Regions from separate parts of the Streptomyces sp. NPDC018833 genome, predicted to be linked through region 1. Evidence: riboswitches for the same ligand, from Rfam matches in the RefSeq annotation. Region 1 holds a riboswitch; the other holds the start of a gene.
What was found. Region 1 has a riboswitch for cyclic di-AMP ahead of ACH5AF_RS21245 (transglycosylase SLT domain-containing protein). Riboswitches for the same ligand answer to the same signal wherever they lie in the genome.
Positions count from the first base shown of each region.

Region 2: it holds a riboswitch for cyclic di-AMP, as region 1 does, so the genes downstream of both, ACH5AF_RS23775 (C40 family peptidase) here and ACH5AF_RS21245 (transglycosylase SLT domain-containing protein) in region 1, are expected to answer to the same signal.

Region 1 is NZ_JBIRZM010000010.1:145,474-152,998, forward strand. Features, by position in the region: gene ACH5AF_RS21220 (acetylxylan esterase) at 316-1,287, shown strand; gene ACH5AF_RS21225 (NAD(P)-dependent oxidoreductase) at 1,626-2,513, opposite strand; gene ACH5AF_RS21230 (winged helix-turn-helix transcriptional regulator) at 2,565-2,915, shown strand; gene ACH5AF_RS21235 (hypothetical protein) at 3,799-4,641, opposite strand; gene ACH5AF_RS21240 (metallophosphoesterase family protein) at 4,688-5,179, opposite strand; gene ACH5AF_RS21245 (transglycosylase SLT domain-containing protein) at 5,308-6,093, opposite strand; cyclic di-AMP (ydaO/yuaA leader) riboswitch at 6,098-6,252, opposite strand; gene ACH5AF_RS21250 (zinc-dependent alcohol dehydrogenase) at 6,713-7,525, shown strand, end outside.
Region 2 is NZ_JBIRZM010000012.1:161,982-169,506, forward strand. Features, by position in the region: gene ACH5AF_RS23745 (adenosylmethionine--8-amino-7-oxononanoate transaminase) at 1-687, opposite strand, end outside; gene bioB (biotin synthase BioB) at 680-1,849, opposite strand; gene ACH5AF_RS23755 (8-amino-7-oxononanoate synthase) at 1,996-3,150, shown strand; gene ACH5AF_RS23760 (ATP-binding protein) at 3,368-3,799, shown strand; gene ACH5AF_RS23765 (LysR family transcriptional regulator) at 3,966-4,901, opposite strand; gene ACH5AF_RS23770 (LysE family translocator) at 5,008-5,640, shown strand; gene ACH5AF_RS23775 (C40 family peptidase) at 5,729-6,205, opposite strand; cyclic di-AMP (ydaO/yuaA leader) riboswitch at 6,209-6,393, opposite strand; gene ACH5AF_RS23780 (hypothetical protein) at 6,706-7,014, opposite strand; gene ACH5AF_RS23785 (ATP-dependent Clp protease proteolytic subunit) at 7,024-7,525, opposite strand, start outside.

The DNA of each region.
Region 1 (7,525 bases):
TCGGGCGCCGTGGACGGTGACCGCGCGAGTGCCGCGCTCCGGACAGTCCGGCCCGTGTGGACCCGTGTCCGGGCAGCTTCGGGACGCCACGAGCCCTCGGCCGTCGAGCACCGCCACCCATCCGGCGCAGTGCTGGTGCATCCCGCTGAACGGCCTGCTTCAGCGACGCGCCGGCCGCTCACCTGCCTCGTCGATCACGTACGGGACCCTGTTCGCGCGGCGCACCGGCGGTCGCGGCGTGCGTGCCGCCGTCTTGTCAGCGATGGCTTGACGTGCTGATCTGCTGCCCCGGCTCCCGTACCGAAGGCGGTTCCCATGGCCCTGTTCGATCTCCCTCTGGAGGAGCTGCACAGGTATCGCAGCTCCTCCGCCGAGCCGGCGGACTTCGACACGTTCTGGACGAAGACGCTGAAAGAGGCCCGCGCCCATGATCTCAGCGCACGTTTCGACCGCGTCGAGACCCCTCTGACCTCCGTGGAGGTCCATGACGTGACGTTCGCCGGCTTCGGCGGCCACCCGGTGAAGGGGTGGCTGGTACTGCCGGCCGGCACATCCGAACCGGTGCCGCTGGTCGTTGAGTTCCTCAGTTACGGCGGCGGGCGCGGACTGCCGCACACTCATCTGCTGTGGGCGTCGGCGGGATTCGCGCACTTCGTCATGGACACCCGCGGTCAGGGCAGCGGCTGGGCGCACGGCAGCACGGCGGATCCGGTGGGCAGCGCCCCCGCCCACCCCGGCTTCCTCACCAGGGGCATCGGTGATCCCCATGAGTTCTACTACCGGCGGGTGTTCACCGACGCCGTACGCGCCGTGGAGGCGGCGCGCACGCATCCGCTGACGGACGCGGCCAGGACGGCGGCCGTCGGCGCGAGCCAGGGCGGCGGGATCGCGCTGGCCGTGGGCGGCCTGATGCCGGACCTCGCCGCCGTCGCCCCGGACGTTCCGTTCCTGTGCGACTTCCCGCGCGCCACGACGCTCACCGACCGCGACCCCTACCGGGAGGTGGGCAACTACCTGCGCACCCACCGCGGCCGCAGCGAGCAGGCGGCGCGCACGCTCGCGTACTTCGACGGGGTCCACTTCGCGGCGCGTGGCCGGACTCCCGCCCTCTTCTCGGCGGCGCTGGAGGACCAGACGTGTCCGCCGTCCACGGTGTTCGCCGCCTTCAACGCCTACGCCCACGAGGAGAAGCACATCGAGGTCTACGACTTCAACGACCACGAGGGGGGCGGCCCGTTCCAGGAGGCCGCCCAACTGGCCTGGCTCCCCGGTGTGCTGACGCGGTGACGGACGGGGGCCGTGGGACGGACGGGGGCCGTGGGACGGACGGGGGCCGTGGGACGGACGGGGGCCGCGGGACGGCCGTCGCCCTGACCAGGCCGGCAGCCGGTCCTGTCCTGCGCGACAGAAAACGCTTTCCCCGTCGCACCGAGGAGCTGACATGCAGCCGCCCGGAACCGCGGCCGCGTACGACGGTCTCCCCGGCGGTGGCTGGGTTTCCCAGCCGAGCGTCTTGCGTGGGCGGCTGTCGAGTTCGGCGGCGACGGCGTCCCAGTCCTCGCGGGTGTGCCTGGGCAGGGTCGGTGCGCTGCCGCCGTGGCTGCGGCTCCCGGCCCGCCGTCTCCTCAGCGGCGGCCCAGCACCTCGGCGATGCGGATGAACCCGTCCGTGCCGTGGCCCAGGCCGATGACGCGGCGGGCCATGCCCTCTGCCGCGCGCATCACGCCCGCGTCGATGCCATGCCCCTCGGAGGTATGCACGATGTGGGCCATGGACGAGGCCGCCGAGGTGATCGGGTTGCCCTCGCCGGAGAAATCGCCGTCGGCCACACCCTCAGCGAGTTGCTCGAAGAGTGGCGGCAGGATCGCGCCTATGCCCTTGGCGAACGGGGCCAGCTCCCGCGCGGTGACACCCTCCGCCCAGGCCACCGCCAGGGCGTGGGCATAGCCCGCCATGGCGGTCCAGAAGATGTCCAGCAGCGCGATGTCGTACGCCGCCGCCCGGCCGATCTCCTCGCCGAGATGGGTGTGGGTGCCGCCCAGTGTCTCAAGGGTGGGAAGGTGCTCGCGGTAGAGCTCCTCGGGGCCGCTGTGGACGAGGACCGCGGCGGGCGTTCCGATGGTCGTGGTCGGTGTCATGATGGCGCCGTCCAGGTACTGGATGCCGTGCCCCGCTGCCCAGGCCGCCGTGTCGCGGGCCCGGGCCGGAGTGTCGGCGGTCAGGTTCACCACCGTACGGTCCTTGAGCGCGTCGGTGACCGCCTCGCGCCGCAGAACGGCGTCCACAGCGTCGTAGTTCACCACGCAGACAACGGTCAGCCCGCTCGCGGCGACCGCCTCCTCGGCGGATCGGACGCCGACCGCGCCTCGCTCGACCAGGTCGCGGTCCCTGCTCGGCGTCCGGTTCCAGACGGTCGTCCGTAGGCCGGCGTCCAGGAACGCTCCGGCCAGGGCTCGGCCCATCGGCCCGAGACCGAGCACGGTGACGGCAGACTGTTCAGTGCGTGAAGACACGATTATCAACCTCTTTAGAAATACCGGAAGAAAGCAATGAAGGGGGCCCATATGACGCGCAGTCGTACCCGGGACATGAACGTCTGCGGAGTGACCGCCGCGATTGCCGTGATCGACGGCAAGTGGAAGACCGTTCTGCTGTGGCTGTTGGAATCCGGCCCGTGGCGCCCCGGGGAGCTGCGACGCCGGCTGCCGGGCCTCAGCGAGAAGGTGCTGACTCAGGCGCTCCGCGAGATGGAGACGGACGGACTGGTGCACCGGGAGGTGCATGACGAGCTGCCGCTGAAGACGGTGTACTCCCTCACCCCGTTCGGCCGCGAGCTCTCGGAGGCCCTGGGGCCCGTCTCCGACTGGGGCCACCGTCGTCTGGAGAAGCTCGCCCAGGCACAGTCGGCCTCCTGACGCATGGTCACCCCCGTCTCACGTGGATCCGGCGTCCCTTCGGCCGCCGTGTGACCAGGTTCCCCTCTGCCTCCATGCGTCGACAAGTACCCACAAAAAGGTGGGTACGGAGGGCGGTGGCCTCTTGATGCCGGTGCGCTCGCGGGTGTCTCGTGGCGTGGGGGTGGGTCGGCCTGGGGCCGACAGGTGGCGGGGAACTTCGTCGTCGGACGCAACGGCGAACACCGAACGCGCCGCTCACCCGCCCGGCCCTCGGCGGGGGTCCACCGTCGGGGGGCTGTCGAGCAGGGCTGCCAGCCGGAGCATGGGGCGGCCAGGCCCGCCAGGCGGATCCGGTTGCTCGTTCGATGGACAGTGACCAGGTGGCGGCCAGGGTGGCGGTCTGGTCGTCGGGGAGGGTCCCGGGTTGCGGCAACAGGTCGGCCAGCAGCCTTCGGTAGGAGGCACAGGTCAGGTCCGCGGCGATGATGTAGCGCGGCCAGGGCGAGGGGCAGGTGTCCCAGGTCGGCGACAAGGCTGTTGAGCTGGTCGGTTGGCTCGTGGCGGTCGCGGGCTGTGAGTACGCCCGTGAGGTAGGCGGCGGCTTCCTGGGGGTGAACGAGCCCACGGTCACCCGGCGTCGGCCTGCTCCGGTCAGGCGGTTCTCACCGGCAACCCGATGTCTACGAGGTTCGCTGATCGGGCACTCGGCGACGGCGTGCGAGGGCGACTGACGAGCGCGGACAGGAACGTCAGTCGCAGGTGCTGGACCACCGCGTCGGTGACGATCTCGCACCCGGCCCTGAGCGGCCGGGGGCGCTCGGGCCCGTTCCTACGGGGCGGGGGTGCCCGGCGCTCGGGCGCGTCCCTACGGGGCGGGGGTGGCCGGCGCTCGGGCGCGTCCCTACGGGGCGGGGGTGGCCGGGGTCGCGAGGAAGCGGTGCAGTGAGGACTTCATGGCCGCGACGAACGCCTCCCGGGTCGTGTCGCCGACCAGGTCCAGGGACAGGTAGGGGTTGAGGTCCTCCAACTCGACGAGCAGCAGTGCGCCGTCGCGGGTACGGCAGGCGTCGACGCGCTGGATCCCGTGGTCGACCGTGTTCCAGGCGATGAAGCGCCGGGCGAAGTCGAGGTCGTCCCCGGTGGGCTCGTACGGCTCAAGGTCCCAGCGGCGGGCGGGGTCGGGGGCGTGCAGGGCGTACTGGAAGGTGTCGTCGACGAAGTAGAAGGAGACCTCGTAGCGGAAGTCGACGCGCGGCTGGATCAGGACGTCGCCGCGGGCGAGGTCGGGGAGCATGCCGGGGCGCACGAAGCGTAGCCCTATGGAGTCCGCGCCGGTCTTGGGCTTGACGGCGTACTCGTCGGCGGCGGGCAGCAGCCCGAGGTCGTCGAGCCGGTCGACGGTGGGGATGACCGGGTATCCGGCCCTGGTGAGGTCCAGCAGGTACTGCTTGCCGGCCATGTCCCCGCGGGCGCTCAGCGGGTTGTAGACCCGGGTGCCGCGCTGCACGGCCCGGTCGCGGAAGGCGTCGTACGCGTCCTGGTAGTGCAGTACGGGACCGCTGTTGCGGACCACGACACCGTCGAAGTCGTCCATCAGCGCGGCTGCGTCCGCCGGGTGGGCGAGTGCGAGGGTGAAGTCCTGGCGCAGCCGGGAGGACAGGAAGATGTCCTCGTCGCAGTACCGTCGGCCCTTGGCCCGGTAGGCGAGGTCGGTGACGAACAGGAGGCGGGGCCTGGCGGACACGGGCGGGCTCCTCGGATCGGTTGACCGTAAAACTACCCGGTTCCGTTCACAGGCGGTGCAGCCGGACCTCGGTGAGCGCACCGTCCGCCACCTGGGCGGTCATGTACGTGTGGTGGGGCTGGCGCCTGCGGTCGGTCGGGGAACCGGGGTTGAGGAGCCGCAGGCCGCCGGGGGCCGTGGTGTCCCACGGGATGTGGCTGTGGCCGAAGACGAGCACGTCGAGGTCGGGAAAGCGGTCGGCGCACCGCTGTTCCCGTCCGCGGGCCGGGCCGGTCTCGTGCACGACGCCGAACCGGAGGCCGCTGAGCTCCGCCCGGGCCACTTCCGGCAGCCGGGCGCGCAGTTCGGCGCCGTCGTTGTTGCCGTACACGGCGAGGAGGCGGGCGGAACGGGCCTCGAGCAGGTCGAGGGTCGCGGTGTCGACCCAGTCGCCGGCGTGGACGACCACATCGGCCTCCTGGACACGGGCCATCACCTCGTCGGGCAGCCGGCGGGCGCGGCGGGGCACATGAGTGTCGGAGATCAGCAGCAGTCGCATGCCCCTACCTTCCGCCTTCCGGCACCGGGCGGGCACACGGCCGCGCCGGACGCCGCGCTGACGTGATGTCAGAACAGGAGCCCGGCGCGATTCCATCTGCAATCGAAGCCGCGAATACGGGGCTACGGTCAGTACGGACCGTTCACGTTGTCGATGGAGCCGTACCTGGCGGCGGCGTAGTTGCACGCGGCGGTGATGTTCGCGACCGGGTCATAGCTGTCCATCGACGTGCCGGGCACGTGGTAGGCCCGGAACGTGGGGTCGATCACCTGGAGAAGACCCTTGGAAGGCGTACCGTTCACCGCGTTGATGTCCCAGTTGTTGATCGCCAGCGGATTTCCGGAGGACTCACGCATGATGTTCCGGTGGATTCCCTCGTAGGTGCCGGGAATTCCGTGCTTGGCCATGATGTCGAGCGATTCCTTGATCCAGCCGTCGAGATCGTCGGAATACGTCTTGGCCTTGGCGGGCTTCGCGGCCGGGGCCTTCTTCGCCACCGGGGCGGTGCGGGCCGCGGTGCGGTCGGCGCGGGCGGTGTCGGTGGCGCGGTCCAAGGGCTTGGCCTTGGCGCCGATGCTGAGCTTCAGACCGGGGCGGATCAGCGACGGGTCAGCGCCTATGTTCCGGCGGTTGTCGTTGTAGAGCTTCTTCCAGCCGCCACTGAGGGAGTGCTCCTGGGCGATCTTCGCCAGCGAGTCACCCGCGACGACCGTGTACGTCGTGGGGGCCTTCTTCGCCGCGGCGGATGCCGTGACGACGGCCTTCGCGGTCGCGGACTGGGCCGGTTGCGCGGCACCGGCGGTGGTCGCGCCGATCACCGGCAGGGCGAACGCTGCACCGCCCATGCCCGCGGCGACGAGGCCGCGGGTGAGCCGGCTGGACTTGTGACGGCGGTGCTTACCCTTTGCAGGCATGACGCATTCCTCTCCGTCGCCTGCGAGGTGAGCTGTCGGGTTCGGGCTGGAGATGCCCGGTCGCATGGTCGGTGCGACTTCACCCCGAGCCGTTCCGGATTCCGGATCGGCGGCTTACCTGGGTCCCCCGCTCCTGCCGAACGAGTGCGTGTGGTCGGATTCCGGATGGCGGCAGGACTCGGCGGTCCATCCGGATTGCGGTGACCGTAAGGGAGAGCGACCGGAAGGAACAAGCCATGAATTCACAACCGCAATGCCAAGGCGGAAAAACAGTACGTAAATGACCTTCCTGATTTCCTGTCGAGAACTCAACTCGCGTTCCCCACAAGGAAGCTGCGCAGTCAGCCGCCGACCCCGCGGCCGCGTCGCGTGACCGACATCACGGAAGCGAGAACAAAAAGCAAAGAGCCACCCTAGTCACCTCTAAACGGACATTAGGGCAATAAAAAGGGAGGTGCCCGTACGGAAAATTCCGACACTTCACCGTTCGGGAATAGTCCGATTTATTCCGTATGTAATGACCTCGCCCGATTCGGGTACTCGCTCGTGGTGTTCGGGTGCGCGGCTGCGCCCGTACGGCGGCCGCCGGCCGCCCACCGACATCACGTGGGAGGACACGATGCGCGCGCTGACATGGCAGGGCCGGAGGGACGTCCGGATCGAGACGGTCCCCGATCCCCGCATCAAGGAGCCGACGGATGTCATCGTCCGGGTGACCTCGACCGGCATCTGCGGTTCGGATCTGCACCTGTACGAAATCCTCGGCCCCTACCTCGACCCGGGCGACATCCTCGGCCACGAGCCCATGGGCATCATCGAGGAGACCGGCCCCGAGGTGCGAAGCCTCTCGGCCGGTGACCGCGTCGTCGTCCCGTTCAACGTCTCGTGCGGCGAGTGCTTCATGTGCGCCCAAGGACTCCACTCGCAGTGCGAGACGACCCAGGTGCGCGACCGCGGCACGGGCGCGTCGCTGTTCGGCTACACAAAGCTGTACGGGCAGGTGCCCGGCGGGCAGGCCGAGTACCTGCGGGTGCCCTTCGGCGACAAGCTGCCGGTCAAGGTGCCCGAAGGACCGCCCGACGAGCGCTTCGTCTACCTGTCGGACGTGCTGCCGACCGCGTGGCAGGCCGTGGAGTACGCCGGCGTCCCGTCCGGCGGGTCATTGACCGTCCTCGGCCTCGGGCCGATCGGCGACATGGCGTGCCGCGTGGCGCTCCACCGCGGTGCCGGACTCGTCATCGGTGTCGACCTCGTCCCCGAGCGCCTCGACCGGGCCGAGGAACGGGGCGTGAAGGCACTCGACCTGCGCGAGCACGACGACGTCGCCGACGCGGTCCGCGAGCTCACCGACGGCCGGGGCTCGGACGCGGTCATCGATGCCGTGGGCATGGAGGCCCACGGCGCACCGGTCGCCAAGGCGGGCCAGTGGGCG
Region 2 (7,525 bases), on a different contig from region 1:
GGAGTGGAAGCGCATGCCGCCCGCGCCCTGCACCACCGGCTCCACGATCACCGCGGCCAGCTCGTCCGCGTGCCGCCCGATCAGCTCGCGCAGCCCGTCCGCGTACGACTCGTCGTATTCGGTCGGCGGCGCGGGCGCGAAGACCTGCCGTGGCAGCACGCCCTTCCACAGACCGTGCATGCCCCCTTCCGGGTCGCACACCGACATCGGCTGCCACGTGTCACCGTGGTAGCCGCCGCGCCAGGTCAGCAGCCGCTGCTTGGCCGGGCGTCCCACCGAACGCCAGTGCTGGAGGCACATCTTGACGGCGACCTCGACCGACACCGAGCCCGAGTCGCACAGGAAGACGTGCTGCAGGGGCTCCGGGGTGATCTCCACCAGCCGCGTCGCGAGCCGTACGGCCGGCTCATGGGTGAGCCCGCCGAACATCACATGGCTCATACGGCCCAGCTGCGCGGTTGCCGCCTCGTTGAGGACGGGGTGGTTGTAGCCGTGCACCGCCGACCACCACGATGACATGCCGTCGATCAACTCGCGCTGTCCGTGGATCTCTTCGGCCAGCCTGAGCCGTACCCCGGACGCGGACTCCACGACCACGGGATCCGTAAGGCCCGGCATCGGAGCGTACGGATGCCAGACATGGGCGCGATCCAGGGCGCGCAGCTCGCCGGGGGAGAACTCAGGCATTGGGCGCGACGTCCGTACCGGCACCGCGGCGGCGTACGGCGACCAGTTCCGTGCGCGCGGCGGGCGCCTCGGCCGGAGCGGCCTCGGCGGCGGGCGTGTCACCGGCGCAGCCGCCCTCGCCGCCGTCACCGCACACCGACCCGCAGCCGCCACCGGAGACACGGTGCTCGGGCAGCGTCGTCGTGTCGGTGCCCTCCACCTCGAAGCCGGCGTCCGCGATCATCTCCAGGTCGGCCTTGCCCGCCTGGCCCTCGCTGGTCAGGTAGTCGCCCAGGAAGATCGAGTTGGCCAGGTGCAGCGCGAGCGGCTGAAGGGTACGCAGATGGATCTCGCGCCCGCCCGCGAGGCGCACCTCGACGTCGGGGCAGACGAACCGGACCATCGCCAGGATGCGCAGCGCCCGCTGCGGGGTCAGGTGCCACTCCTTGGCGAGGGGGGTGCCTTCGAAGGGGATGAGGAAGTTGACCGGCACCGAGTCCGGGTCGAGCTCGCGCAGCGAGAAGACCACGTCCACCAGGTCCTCGTCGCTCTCGCCCATGCCGGCGATCAGACCGGAGCATGCGGACAGGCCCGCGGCGTGCGCCTTGTTCACCGTGTCCACGCGATCGGCGTAGGTGTGTGTGGTCGTGATGTCCCCGTACGTCCCCTCGGACGTGTTCAGGTTGTGGTTGTACGCGTCGGCGCCGGCGTCGCGCAGTCGCTCGGCCTGGCCGTCGGAGAGCAGCCCGAGGCAGGCGCACACCTCGACGCCCTCGTTCTGTTCCTTGATCGCCTCGATCGTCTTCGAGACCCGGTCCACGTCCCGGTCCGTCGGGCCGCGGCCGCTCGCCACCAGACAGACCCGCTTCGCGCCGCCGGCCACACCGGCGGCCGCGGCCTCGGACGCCTCGTCGGGCTTCAGCCAGGTGTACTTGAGGATCTCCGCCTTCGAACCGAGCCGCTGCGAGCAGTACGAGCAGTCCTCGGGGCACAGACCGGACTTCAGGTTGACCAGATAGTTGAGCTTCACCCGCCGTCCGAACCACTGGCGGCGCACCTTGCCGGCCGCGGCCACCACATCGAGCAGATCGTCGTCGGAGGTCGCCAGTACGGCGAGGGCTTCTTCACGGGTCGGCAGCTCGCGCCGCAGCCCCTTCTCCACCAGGGTGTTCAGCAGGTCCATGGTGCTGATCCTTACCCACGGCAGCGGCCCCGGCCAAGGAGGAACCCCACAACAGCCCGGCTTTGAGGTGTGTGCATGGCCACATCGGTTCCCCGCCCGCATCCGGTTAGGGTCTGTGCGCTGCCTACAAAAGGACCGGACACCTCATGCCGCAGGCCACTCAGGATCCTTTCGACTGGATCGACGACGAGGCGCGCCGCCGGGAGCGCGCGGGACTCGTCCGTACGCTCCGGCCGCGCACCGCCGACTCGGTCCTGCTCGATCTGGCGAGCAACGACTACCTGGGACTCACTCGGCGGCCCGAGGTCACCGGGGCAGCCGCCGACGCCGCTCGCCGCTGGGGCGCGGGCGCCACCGGCTCCCGCCTGGTCACCGGCACCACCGCGCTCCACACCGAGTTGGAGCGCGAACTCGCCGGATTCTGCGGATTCGAGGCCGCCCTCGTCCTGTCCTCCGGCTACGCGGCGAACCTCGCCGCCGTCACCGCGCTCGGCGGCCGGGACGCCCTCGTCGTCTCCGACGCGGGTAACCACGCCTCCATCGTCGACGGCTGCCGCCTCTCCCGCGCCGAGAGGGCGGTCGTCCCGCACGCCGACCCCGAGGCCGTGCGCAAGACCCTCGCCGCCCACCCCGGCCACCGGGCCCTCGTCGTCACCGACTCCGTGTTCTCCGTGGACGGCGACGCGGCGCCGCTGCCCGCACTCGCCGAGGTCTGCCGCGAACACGGCGCGGCCCTCCTCGTCGACGACGCCCACGGTCTCGGCGTCCTGGGCGACGGCGGCCGGGGAGCGCTCGACGCCGCCGGACTGGCCGGCGCGAGCGGAGTCGTCGCCACCCTCACCCTCTCGAAGTCCCTCGGCAGTCAGGGCGGCGCGGTCCTGGGCCCGGCCCGGGTGATCGAGCACCTGATCAACACGGCCAGGACCTTCATCTTCGACACCGGACTCGCACCGGCGGCGGCCGGCGGCGCGCTCGCCGCCCTGAGGGTGCTGCGCCGGGAACCGGAGCTCGCCGACCGTGCCCAGGAGGTCGCCGCCGTGCTGCACCGGCGGCTGACGGACGCGGGGCTGACCGCCGCACGGCCGGACGCGGCCGTCGTCTCCGTACAGGCGCCCTCGCCGGACGCGGCGCTCGCCTGGGCGGCGGACTGCCGGGCGGCGGGCCTGGTCGTGGGCTGCTTCCGGCCCCCGTCGGTACCGGACGGGATCTCGCGCATCCGGCTCACCGCCCGCGCCGACCTGACCGACCGGGAGCTCGACACGGCCGTCGCGACCATCGTCGGGGCCGCGCCGCGCGCCTGAAGTGAGCCGTCCCGCGCGCGGTACGCACCTCCCCAAATACGGTCTCCCGTGGCAGAGTTCACCGCTTTGAGCGACAGACATATCCCTATCTCGGTGGATCGCCGCGCCGGATGGACGACAAGTGGCAGTCTGACGACGAAGCGCAATCCGTGGCCGTCCTCGCGTGTCATCCGCTACGAGTCGGAGCCCGGCCCGGTGGGAAAGGGACAGCGTCGCCATGGCAGACCGTCGAGAAGCATCCGTCACTCTGCCGAGCGATCCGGCTTCGGTCTCCGCCGCCCGGAGATATGTCACCGATGTCATCTGCGACTGGGGACTGTCCGACGGGACCGACGTCGTCGACACCGTGCGACTGATCATCTCCGAACTCGCCACCAACGCCGTGCAGCACACCTTCGGCCAGTCGCCCACCTTCACCGTCGACGTGCACCTCGAACGGGACGAGCAGCTGTTCATCGGAGTCACCGACAGCCATCCGCGCTGGCCGCGCAGGCTGCCTGCCGCGGTCCGGCAGGACAACGGGCGGGGCATGGTCATCATCCGCAGTCTCACCGCTCAGTACGGCGGGCGGCTTTCCGTGACCCCCACGCGGGAGGGCGGCAAGACGGTGTGGATCGCGCTGCCGTGGACCGTTCCGGTGCAGAGCTAGGCACCCTCTGCCGGGTCAGGCCCCTGCCGAGTCAGGCCCCTGTCGGTCAGGCTCCTGTTGGCTCGGCGGCCCCTTATCTCCAGTCAGGCTCCCGTCGGCTCAGGCCCCTTCGCTCCGGTCAGGCCCCTCTCTCGGGTCAGGCCCGACCAACGGGGTGCCGGGCGGATCACGACGTCCGTCCGCCCGTCCCCTGTTGTCCCGCCCGGCCGAACGAGCCCCGCAGCAGTACCCGCAGCGACTGCGTCGCCGGCCCCGACTCCTCGCCCCGGTGCACGACCGAGATCGTTCGGCGGAACGCGGCCGGTTCCAACTGGCGTATCTGCACCGGAGTCGCGGACATGGCCGCGACCATCTCCGGCACCACGGCCACGCCGATGCCCGCGCTCACCAGCGCGCAGACCAGTGCGTAACCGGGGGACTCGCACACCACGGCCGGTGTCGCGCCCGCTTCGGCCAGCGCTCCCTCCACCCCCCTGCGCGGCGGATGCGACGGAGCGCTGCTGATCAGCGGCTGTCCGGCGAGATCGCTCACCGGCAGTCGCCCCGAACCGCCCGCCAGGGCGTGCCCGGGGGCCGTGACGATCACCAGCTCCTCCACCAGCAGCGGTTCCATGACCACTCCCGGCGGGAGCGGCGCCGGCTCGGCGGGCTCGTAGGCGTGCGTCAGCGCGAGGTCCATCTCGCCGCGCGCCACCGCCGTGACCCCCGCCGGCGGCTCGTACTCCGCGACCGTCAGCTCCACGGCCGGATGCGCGCGGCGAAAGGCACTGAGCACCGGGGGCAGCAGATGGATGCCGACCGTGGTGAACGTCCCCACGCGCAGTCGGCCGCCCGTCAGCCCCGACAGCGTGGCCAGCTCGTGCCGCGCCCGGTCCATCTCGTCCAGCACCCGGCGCGCCCGCTCGGCGAGCAGCTCGCCCGCGGCCGTGAGCCGCGCCCCGCGGTGGTGGCGCACGAGCAGCGGCGCTCCGGCCTCACGTTCCAGCTTGGACAGCTGCTGGGAGAGCGCCGGGGCGGTGTAACCGAGGCGGGCCGCGGCGCGGGTGATCGAACCGGCCTCCGCGACCGCGACCAGGGCCGCCAGCCGGGTCGGGTCGTACATCGCTCCTCTTGGACGCTCGTCAGGCGCCTGCCTTAAGCAGTGCTTTGGACCGACCCAGGATATTGCAAGTACCTGCTGAAGGCTCGAAACGGTCAGGCTGGGGGCCATGGATGCACAGCTGATCGCCTTCATTGGTGTCGCCGCAGGCATGGTCGCCATGCCGGGCGCCGATTTCACCGTGGTCGTAGGCAGTGCGCTCGCCTCACGCCGCGCGGGCGTCGCCTGCGCGGTCGGCGTCGCGGGCGGACTGCTGGTGCACACCGCACTGGCCGTGGCGGGACTCGCCACGGTGCTGGTGGCGGTGCCCGTGCTGTACCGGACCCTGCAGATCGCGGGCGGGGTCTATGTGCTGTGGCTGGGCCTGCGCGCGGTGCGCTCGGCCCTGCGCCCGCTCGACGGGCCCCTCGCGATCGACGGCGCCACGGCCGCCCCCAGCGTCCGACGCAGTCTGCGCCAGGGCTTTCTCACCAATGTCCTCAATCCGAAGGCGCCGGTCCTCTTCCTGAGTCTGCTGCCGCAGTTCGTGCCGGACGGTGCCGCGGTGCTGCCGCGCACCCTGCTGCTCGCGACGATCGTCGTCGTGCTGGCGCTGATCTGGTTCCCGGCGGTGGCACTCCTGGTGGACCGGCTGGGCCGGTGGCTGCGCAGGCCGCGCACCACACGGGCCGTGGAAGGCGTCACGGGCGGCGCGCTCACCGCGCTCGGCGCGACGCTGCTGGTCCAGGCGCCGGCGCACTGACCCACCTGCGTCGGCCGCCACCGCACCTGCGGTGCCGGCGACCTCTTACGCGATGTGCTGACCGCCGGGGACCGGAGCTGCCGGGGGGTCAGCGCACGCGGCCGTACGAGACGCTGCTCGTCCAGATCTTGGCCAGCCGCACCACGTCGCCGGTCTTCGGCGAATGCCAGATCCGTCCTCTCCCGGCGTAGATGCCTACGTGGTAGACGTAGCCGCCGGAATGGAAGAAGACCAGGTCACCGCGTCGCCGTTGGGAGGCGGAGACATGGCGCGTGCGGTTGTACTGCTGCTGCGCGGTACGCGGCAGCTTCTTGCCGGCCTTCTTGTACGAGTACACCGTCAGCCCGGAGCAGTCGAAGCGGTGGGGGCCGACGGCACCGAATCTGTACGGCGACCCCTTCTTCGACGCGGCCACTTGGAGTGCTTTGCTCGCGTGGCTGGTGACCGCATGCGCCTCGGTGGTGGCTCCGGGAGCGAGGAGTGTGCCGCCGACGGCGGCGATGGTCAGTGCCGATACGGCGCCCGCGCGGGTGAGCAGGAACGGGACATGCATCTGCGCAGTCATGCGCAACCCTTCGTCAGCCGCCTGTGAAGGATGACCTGTCGGGTTCGGACCGCGAAGACGCCCGGCCGCCGAAGCGGCTTCACCCCAAGGGGACCACCGGGATCACCGGTCACCCCGTGCTGCTCGGGTCCTCCACTCCTGCCGATGCACTTCTGTCGACCAGACGTCCGGTACGGCGGCAGGACTCAGCGTCCGCCCGGACCGCCCCGTCAGGTGGCGAGGGCTTGTCGTCCAAGGATCGTGACCCACCGATGTCCGATTTCCGAGTTGAAACGGCTTTTGTGAACCTGATCACGACTGATCTGTTCGGGTGGACAGGGGCGTTGGGGCTTGAGTCGCCTGACGGGAAATCATGGTTGTACCAGCGGTGAAACGGTCAACTCCGCCAAATCGGTGGTCGAACGGCGCAAGTCCTGCGACACACGACAACTACGCCGAAGCTCCACCGAACGGGGTACGAAAGCCGCTACCCCGTTGGCGGTTGACAGCGCGATCGACCGTCAACTCGTCGAAGCGGGCGGTACGGTCACCCGGTTCGCCCTGCGCTGACCGTCGAGAATCCGCAGCGCCTCGGCAAGAGTGTCCGCGTAGACCTCGTTCTCGCCGCGCGTATGCATCAGTGTCAGGGCGTCCTTGAGTGCGGCGGCCCGTCCGACGAGTGCCTGCGCGGCACGCAGCGCGCCGTAGGTGTGCGTGGCGCGGGACGGGTTGATCCGCCCCAGCAGATCGACCACTTCGAGATAGCTGTCGACGAACTCGGCCTCCGCGCACGTCAGTGCGGGCAGCGGCGGCATCGTGGGAGGCAGCATCGCGCGCGCTCACCTCGTCCTTGTGGCGACGGGAGACGCCTTACGGTTCTGGACGACGTGATCCACCAGGCCGTACGCCTTCGCCGCGTCGGCGTCGAAGATCTTGTCCCGTTCCAGATCGGCCGCGATGCGCTCGGCGTCCTGTCCGGTGTGGCGCACCAGCATGGTCGCGAGCTGCTCCCGCAGGCGGAGCAACTCGGCCGCTTGGATCTCCAGATCGGACGGCTGGCCCCGCAACGGCTCCTCGGCGGCGGGCTGCTGGACGACGATCCGTGCGCCCGGAAGCGCCATACGCTTGCCGGGGGCCCCGGCCGCGAGCAGCACGGCGGCGGTGGAAGTCGCCTGGCCGATGCAGGTGGTGGCGATGTCGCAGGTGATGACCTGGAGCGTGTCGTAGATCGCCGTCATGGCGCTGATCGGACCGCCCGGCGAGTTGATGTACAGGCAGATGTCCTGGTCGGGAGCCGCGTATTCGAGGTGCAGCAGTTGGGCGATGACGTCGTTGGCGGCG